Regions from separate parts of the Mesorhizobium sp. M1D.F.Ca.ET.231.01.1.1 genome, predicted to be linked through region 2. Evidence: predicted binding sites of a transcription regulator. Region 2 holds the regulator's gene; the other holds the start of a gene.
What was found. Region 2 encodes PhoB, which activates phosphate uptake and scavenging genes when phosphate is short. Its sites were predicted from a motif close to TGTCATNNANCTGTCAT; they were not measured.

Region 1: a site for PhoB is predicted at 2,550-2,566, ahead of EN874_RS34230 (alkaline phosphatase PhoX). Genes of this name have one in related genera too.

Annotation. Positions count from the first base shown of each region.
Region 1 covers NZ_RZOZ02000001.1:511,270-515,476, reverse strand. The annotation lists gene urtB (urea ABC transporter permease subunit UrtB) at 1-367, opposite strand, end outside; gene urtA (urea ABC transporter substrate-binding protein) at 504-1,784, opposite strand; gene EN874_RS02555 (hypothetical protein) at 2,123-2,509, shown strand; gene EN874_RS34230 (alkaline phosphatase PhoX) at 2,621-3,091, shown strand; partial or broken gene EN874_RS34225 (ribbon-helix-helix domain-containing protein) at 3,367-3,556, shown strand; gene EN874_RS02540 (purine-nucleoside phosphorylase) at 3,553-4,207, opposite strand, start outside.
Region 2 covers NZ_RZOZ02000002.1:256,978-261,184, forward strand. The annotation lists gene EN874_RS07600 (winged helix-turn-helix domain-containing tetratricopeptide repeat protein) at 1-1,122, opposite strand, end outside; gene EN874_RS33645 (DUF1127 domain-containing protein) at 1,233-1,490, shown strand; gene phoB (phosphate regulon transcriptional regulator PhoB) at 1,616-2,305, opposite strand; gene phoU (phosphate signaling complex protein PhoU) at 2,324-3,028, opposite strand; gene pstB (phosphate ABC transporter ATP-binding protein PstB) at 3,049-3,852, opposite strand; gene pstA (phosphate ABC transporter permease PstA) at 3,849-4,207, opposite strand, start outside.

The DNA.
Region 1 (4,207 bases), on a different contig from region 2:
GGATAGTGCGGCGGAGCGCATTGTTGACCTTGACCTTGGCGAGGTCGATCTTCGCGGCGTCGGCTGCCTTGTCACCGCTCAGCGGATCGAGCAGCTCGATGCCGTCGCCGCCCTCCTTGCCGACAAAGACCTGGGAATCGGACTTGCGGATATAGAGATTGCCGTCGGCCAGCGCCGAGAGCGGGCGCTCGACGGCTGGATCGCCGCTCGCGGCCAATTCGCGCACGACCGCTTCGGTGGCCGCGAAATTCGCAGCGGTGGCAAATTTGGCGATCGTCGCGCGAAGATCGGCCTCAGCCGCGCTCGACGGCAGCAGGCTTGCCATCGTCAGCAGCAACATCAGGCCGATCGCGCGCAACAAGGTCATCGTCTTCAAGCGGCTTCCAGGGGTTCGAGGCTTTCACCCGGGCGGACCGAAGGGCCCGCCCGGGCTGCGGTCTCGGATCGTGGGGCCACTCCGCGATCCGACAGACCTGGGGTCACGGACCAAGTCCGGACCGGGATCAGTTGGTGCCCTTGCCGCCGCACTTGCCGGTGGCGACGTTGAAGTTGCCGCAGGACAGAGGCGCGCGCCAATCCGAGATCAGGTTCTTGGAGTCGGGCAGGTAGTCGGACCATTCGTCGCCCATCACCAGGCCCGGCGTCTGCGACACGGTCTCGAACTGGCCGTCGGCCTGGATCTCGCCGATCAGCACCGGCTTGGTGATGTGATGGTTCGGCATCATGGCCGAATAGCCGCCGGTGAGATTCGGCACCGATACGCCGACCATGGCGTCGATGACCTTGTCCGGATCGGTGGTGCCGGCCTTCTCGACCGCCTTCACCCACATGTTGAAGCCGATGTAATGGGCTTCCATCGGGTCGTTGGTGGTGCGCTTGTCGTTCTTGATGAACTTGTGCCAGTCGTCGATGAACTTCTTGTTCTCGGGCGTGTCGATGCTCTCGAAGTAATTCCAGGCGGCGAGATGGCCGACCAGCGGACCGGTGTCGAGACCGGCCAGTTCTTCCTCGCCGACCGAGAACGCCATGACCGGGATATCCTCGGCCTTGATGCCCTGGTTGCCGAGCTCCTTGTAGAACGGCACGTTGGCGTCGCCATTGACGGTCGACACGACAGCGGTCTTCTTGCCGGCCGAGCCGAACTTCTTGATCGCCGAGACCTCGGTCTGCCAGTCGGAGAAGCCGAACGGCGTGTAGTTGACCATGATGTCCTCGGCCGGCACGCCCTTCGATTTCAGATAGGCTTCGAGGATCTTGTTGGTGGTGCGTGGATAGACATAGTCGGTGCCTTCGAGCACCCAGCGCTTCACCGAGCCGCCATCGGCGCTCATCAGATAGTCGACGGCCGGAATGGCCTGCTGGTTCGGCGCGGCGCCGGTGTAGAAGACATTGCGCTCGCTTTCCTCGCCCTCATACTGGACCGGGTAGAACAGGATGTTGTCGAGCTCCGAGAAGACCGGCAGCACCGACTTGCGCGACACCGAGGTCCAGCAGCCGAACACCGCCGCCACCTTGTCCTTGGAGATCAGCTCGCGCGCCTTTTCGGCGAACAGCGGCCAGTTGGACGCCGGATCGACGACGACCGCCTCGAGCTTCTTGCCGAGTAGGCCGCCCTTGGCGTTCTGCTCCTCGATCAGCATCAGCATGACGTCCTTCAGCGTCGTCTCCGAAATCGCCATGGTCCCCGACAGCGAATGGAGGATGCCGACCTTGATCGTGTCGTCGGCCGCCTTGGCGGGAGCCGACATCGACAGGCCGGCAGCGACTACGCCGGCCGAAAACATTTTTGTTATTGTCGAGAAATTACCCCTCATGTTCCACGCTCCCAAGCTGGTTGTTTTGCATCGCAACATAGCGGTGCAAGCGACGTGCCAAACGCGGGATCATGGTAAGGTCAGGCGCGATAGACGAATAGTTACAGTTGGTTATCGGATAGCCGTCGCACGTATCGGATCTCTGGGGATGGATCAGGACTGAGAAAACTTTGCGCACGACTGCCTAAATTTTGCCCAAATTGTAAAAATGCCTAAACTTTAATCTCAGCTACGCATGCCGCAATCCGCGAACGGGTTGCGAGACGGCGGCAAAATGGGGCAAGGTCGCGGCGCAAACGAGCGACGTCATGGCCTTACGCATCATCCTGAGCTTCCTGCTTCTCCCCTCCGCCGCCGGCAGCGCCCGCGCCGACTTCACCGACGGCAGGCTGCCCGACGGGACCTATCACTGCGAGGTCTACCTGCTCGGCCTGTTCTTCAATCTCGGCGACATCACCATCAAGGGCAATGTCTATAGCGGCCCGGTGACCTTCGGCACCGCGGCAACCTACAACTACCAGATGAATCCCAATGGCGAGATCAGTTGGCTCGGACCGCTCGGCGGCTACACCAGCGGCGGCAACTCGATCTCGATGACGCAGGCGACACTCGACGGCCCGGGCAGGCCGTCCTTCGACATCATCATGAAGCAACCCGACGGCGCCTTCACGGCGTCGACCTGCACCAAGGGGTAGCGGCGGCCCGTCCGCTTCTCCATCGCAACACGCTCTCTCATGTCATGCGGCTGTTGCCGAAGCGGCTTAGGCAGCGCCTGTCGTCAACATCCACCTTGAGAGGTAGACACGATGGCCAATTCTCCGTCTTCACCCTCCCCTGTTATCCGCGACGTCATTGCCGCGCGCGTCTCGCGCCGCAACATGCTGAAGGGCGGCCTCGCCTCCGGCGCGCTGATCGCCGGCGGCAGCTTCGTCGGCTCCTTGTTTGCCGGCGAAACACATGCCGCCGCCGCTCAATCCACCCTTGGTTTTCCCGAGCTGAAGCGGGTCTTTGACAAGACGTTCTATGGTGTCGACACCGAGGGTGCGGCGCGCGGCCTGCCGAAGTTGCTGTTTACCTGCCCGCACGGCGCCGAGGCGACCGGCCCCTGCTTCACGCCCGACGGCACGACGCTGTTCCTGTCGGTCCAGCATCCGGCCGAGGACGCCGAGACGCTCGATAAGGTGCAGACGCTGTGGCCCGACTTCAAGGACGGCCAGCCGCCGCGCCCGTCGGTCGTCGCCATCCGCCGCAAGGACGGCCAGCCGGTCGGTGCCTGAGGCGACCGCGCGCCTGCATAACAAGGCGGAGCTTGATCGGGTTCCGCGCCAGCAGGCAGCCGGAAGGTGGAACTAAGGCAATTCCAGGAAAAGTGTGAGCGGTTTTCCGTCCGGAATTGCGTAAAAACAAGGAGATAGGGCGTTTCGCCGTTTCCGTGAAACGGTGAAACACTAGATGCCTTTCGCCGATATCTGGCGGCTAAGCAGTCGGCCTGGCGGATGGCCGGCGACACGATCGTCAGTGTCGGGTTTTCGGCGCCGCCGGTGGTGAACTGGCCGTCAGAGACGAGATCGCCGAAAGCCAGGCCTGACGACACCCAAATTCATCTCGACCCTCTATGACGAGGCGATCGAGATCAGATCGCCAATTTCGTTTCGATGCTTCGCACGACCTGCGCGCTCTATCTGCGCGGTCAGCGGCCGGCGGCGCAAGAACAGGCGGCACTGAAACAGGTGGCAGCCTAGCTCTCAACCGCCACTTCGAGCGCCAGGCGCGTCATGTCGGTGAACAGCGCCTGGCGTTCGGAATAATCGGTCTGCTCGCCCGTGGCGACGTGGTCGACCACCGTCAGCAGCGACAAGGCGCGCGCACCGAACCGCGCCGAGATGCGGTAGAGCGCGCTGGTTTCCATATCGACTGCCAGCGCGCCGAGCGCCCTGGGCTCGTCGAACCGGGCACGGCCATCAGGATGATGGAAGACGTCGCTGCAGACCGTGAGCCCGGCGCTGCAGGCGATGCCGAGATCGGCGGCCCGCCGCAGCGCCAGCGCGTGAAGCGTCTCATCGGGCCCCGCCGGCTGGTAAAGTCCGAACACCTGCCCGCTGATGGCCCCTTCGGCGCGTACGGCACTGGAAATGACCAGGCCCCGCAGCGGAACGCTCTCCGACAGCCCGCCACATGTTCCGGTGCGGATCAGCGTCCTCACGCCATGATAGTCGAGCAACTCATGGGCATAGATCAGGAAGGACGAGACGCCGATTCCGGTCGCATGGATGCTGACCGGCTTGCCGCGGAACCGGCCGGTGAATCCAAGCGCGCCCCGACGGCGATTGACGCAGCGCGGCGCCTCGAGAAAGGTGTCCGCCATCCATTGAGCGCGCTCGGGATCACCCGGC
Region 2 (4,207 bases):
TTCCAGGCGCAGCGATTCCTGCTGCGCCGCCAGCGCCTCATCGAAGCGCCCCATCTCAGCCAGTGCTCGCCCCCTAGCAGTATGAGCCTCGGCCAAAGTTGGATCGATCGAGAGCGCCTTTTCGGCGGCTGATAAGCCCGGCTCTTCTGACCTTCCCCTGAAATGCAGGCCCGCCTGGCAGAGGGCGACCAAAGCCCAGGCGCGAGCGTAGTCAGGGTCGATTTCCAGCGCTCGCCGGCAAAAGCGAACAGCGATCTCCAGGTTTCTCGCTCCCTGCTGCGTCCGGTAATACCGGCTTTGGAGATAGAGCTGATAGGCCTCCGGGTCCTGCGTCGAGCGGCTCTCGATCGCTGTCTTCTCGGCTGGCAGCAGCCTAATCTTCAGCGCCGCCACGATGGCCTGCGCGATTTCGTCTTGCAGCGCAAAGATGTCTTTCAGTTCGCGGTCATAGCGCTCGCCCCAGACCTGGCTGTCCTTGCTCGCGTCGATCAGCTGCGCCGTGATCCGCACCCGCCCGCCAGCCTTGCGCACGCTGCCTTCGACGACGTAACCGACCTTCAGCCGCTGAGCCAGCTGACCTATTTCGACGGCCTTGCCCTTGAACGTGAAGGTGGTGTGGCGCGACAGCACGTTGAGCGTGGAGACCTTCGAGAGGTCGGTGATGATGTCCTCGGTGATACCGTCGCTGAAGTATTCGTGCTCGGGGTCGCCGCTCATGTTGACGAAGGGCAGAACGGCGAGGGAGGGCCCTCCGGGAATCAGGAGTGCCGGATTCACTTCCGCTCCTTCATCTTGGGGCGGGTCCTTCGCCGGGACCACTGGTCCGACGAACCGATAGCCGCGGCGCGGGAGCGTCTCGATCCAGCGCTCGCCGCCGGGTTCTTCCCCGAACACCCGGCGGAGTGCCGCGATCTGGGCAGTCAGGTTGCTTTCTTCAACGGCGAGACCGGACCATCCGGCATCCATCAGCGCAGCCTTGGAGACGGGTGCACCCGCTCGCTCCACCAGCACGCGCAGGAGCGCAACCGCTCGCTGCCCCAATGCGAGGGGCTCGGCATTTCGAAACACGATTCCCGTCTCGGTATCGAGGCGGAACGGTCCCATTCGGTGGATCATCACCATGGGCCGAAATCTACCCGACTTCGGAAACTTTTCCGAACTCTTTCAGGAGCATTTCGGGTCTTTCCGCCGGAGAAGGCAGAGACTGCATAAACATTTCCGGGAGGTTCGACATGACAACGAGTGTGAAGTCCCTGCCGCCATACGCAAGGCCGCATGCCTGGCGCCACTGGTCCTCTTCTGGTGTCGGCCGCGTTCTCGGCAAACTGGTGGGCTGGTGCCAGGATGAAGTATTCCGGATCGCCGTGATCGAGGAACTGAATAGGCTCAACGACCACTATCTCGAGGATGTGGGTATCGATCGCAGTGACATCGGTCCGATCGTCGATGCAACGGTGAAGCGCCTGCGGGAAAGCCGGAGGAAGGCTTGAGGCCAGGCGAGCCGGGCCTCATGCATATCCCCTGCATCGCCACTACTGCGGCATCGGCAACCGCCTGCTATTGAGTTCTGCCCCTGGAACATGATTTCGATCCATCGGGATGGCGGGGCTCTAGCCTAGTCTTCCCGGATCGCGTAACCCGCCCCGCGGATGGTGCGGATGACATCCGGCATGCGGCCGTTGTTGACCGCCTTGCGCAGGCGTCCGACATGTACGTCCACCGTGCGTTCGTCGATATAGATCGTCTCGCCCCAGACATTGTCGAGCAGCTGGCTGCGCGAGAACACCCGGCCGGGATGCCGCATCATGAATTCGAGCAGCCGGAACTCGGTCGGGCCGAGCCTGATCTCGCTCTTCTTGCGGTAGACGCGGTGCGATTCGCGGTCGAGCACGATGTCGCCGACCTTGAGCACGCTGGACAGCACCTCCGGTTTGGCGCGACGCAGCAGCGCCTTGACCCGGGCCATGAATTCCGGCGTCGAGAACGGCTTGACCAGGTAGTCGTCGGCGCCCGTCGAGAGGCCGCGCACGCGATCGCTTTCCTCGCCGCGCGCCGTCAGCATGATGATCGGCAGCCGTTCGGTCTCGGGCCGCATCCTGAGCCGCCGGCAAAGCTCGATGCCGGAAACCGCCGGCACCATCCAGTCGAGCACCAGAAGGTCAGGCACGTTCTCCTGCAGGCGGATCTCGGCCTCGTCGCCGCGGGTCACCACCTCGACCTGATAGCCTTCGGATTCGAGGTTGTAACGGAGCAGCACCCCCAGCGGCTCCTCATCCTCCACCACCATGATGCGTGGCGCGATCATATAGAGCTACCTTCGCTGTCAGGCCGCCGGCGCCGACATCGCCGTCTCGTCCTGTTTCGGACGGTTCGCGGGCAATTGCGTGCCGGTCAGCACATAATAGGCGTTCTCGGCGATATTGGTCACATGGTCGCCGATGCGCTCCAGATTCTTGGCGCAGAACAAAAGATGCGTGCAAGCCGTGATGTTGCGCGGGTCTTCCATCATGTAGGTCAGGAGCTCGCGGAAGACGGAGGTGTATTTGACGTCGATGCGCTCGTCGTCGTTGCGCAGCTTGGCGAGCGCCGTGGCGTCGCCCGCCGTATACTCCTCGATCACGCCCTGGACCTGGATCAGCACCAGCTGCGCCATCGAATCGATGGAGTGCGAAAGGTCGCGCGGCGCGGCGCTGACGCCGACCGAGCCGACGCGCTTGGCGATGTTCTTGGCAAGGTCCCCGATGCGCTCGAGGTCGCCGGCCATGCGGATGGCGCCGACCACGCTGCGCAGGTCGTCGGCCATCGGCTGGCGTTTGGCGATCAGCGTGATGGCGCGATCGTCGAGCTCGCGCTGCCGCGCGTCCATGATGGCATCGTCGGAGACCACACGTTGCGCCATCGCGTTGTCGGAGTTGAGCAGAGCCTTGGTCGACGCGCCGACCATCGACCCGGCAAGATCGCCCATGTCACGGATAAGCTGGCTGATCTGCCTCAGATCGTCGTCGAAGGAAGCGACCGTATGGGCCATGGTGATGTCCTCGTATGAACTCAGCCGAAGCGGCCGGTGATGTAGTCCTGGGTGCGCTTCTCGCGAGGCGACGTGAAGATCTTCTCGGTCCGGTCGAACTCGACCAGCTCGCCGAGATACATGAACGCCGTCTGCCGCGACACACGCGCCGCCTGCTGCATGTTGTGGGTGACGATCACGATCGTGTAGTCGGCCTGCAGCTCGTCGATCAGCTCCTCGATCTTGGCCGTCGACAGCGGATCGAGCGCCGATGCCGGCTCGTCGAGCAGGATGACCTCCGGCTTCACCGCCACCGTGCGGGCGATGCAGAGCCGCTGCTGCTGGCCACCCGAAAGGCTCTGGCCGCTGGCGTTGAGCTTGTCCTTGACCTCGTTCCACAGCGCCGCCCGCTTCAGCGCCGACTCGACCCGGTTGTCCATCTCGGCCTTGCTGATCTTCTCGTACAGCCTGACGCCGAAGGCGATGTTCTCGTAGATCGACATCGGGAACGGCGTCGGCTTCTGGAACACCATGCCGATCTTGGTCCTGAGCAGGTTGAGGTCCTGCGAGCGGTCGAGGATGTTCTTGCCGTCGAGCAGCACCTGGCCTTCGGCGCTCTGCTTCGGGTAGAGTTCGTAGATGCGGTTCAGCACGCGCAGCAGCGTCGACTTCCCGCAGCCCGACGGCCCGATGAAGGCGGTGACGCTGCGCTCCGGCAGCGACAGGTTGATGTCCTTCAGCGCCTTCGACTGGCCATAGTAGAAGTTGAGGTTCTTGACCTCGATCTTGGCCTTTTCGACGGCCGTCTCGGCTACGTTAAGGTCGGTGGACAACATCGGTTTCATCTGTCCTCTCTGCGTCCGGTAAGGCTGCGGGCGAAAATGCTCAGCCCGAGAACCGTCAGGGTGATTATGAGTGCGCCCGTCCAGGCCAGTTGCTGCCATTCCTCATAGGGGCTGAGCGCGAACTGGAAGATGGTCACCGGCAGGCTGGCCATCGGCGCGTTGAGATTGCTCGACCAGAACTGGTTGTTGAGCGCGGTGAACAGCAGCGGCGCCGTCTCGCCTGAAATGCGAGCGATCGCCAGCAATATGCCGGTGACGATGCCGGATAGCGCGGCACGATAGGCGACGGAGCGGATCACCACCCAGCGCGGCGCGCCGATGGCGGTGCCGGCTTCGCGCAGCGCGTTGGGCACAA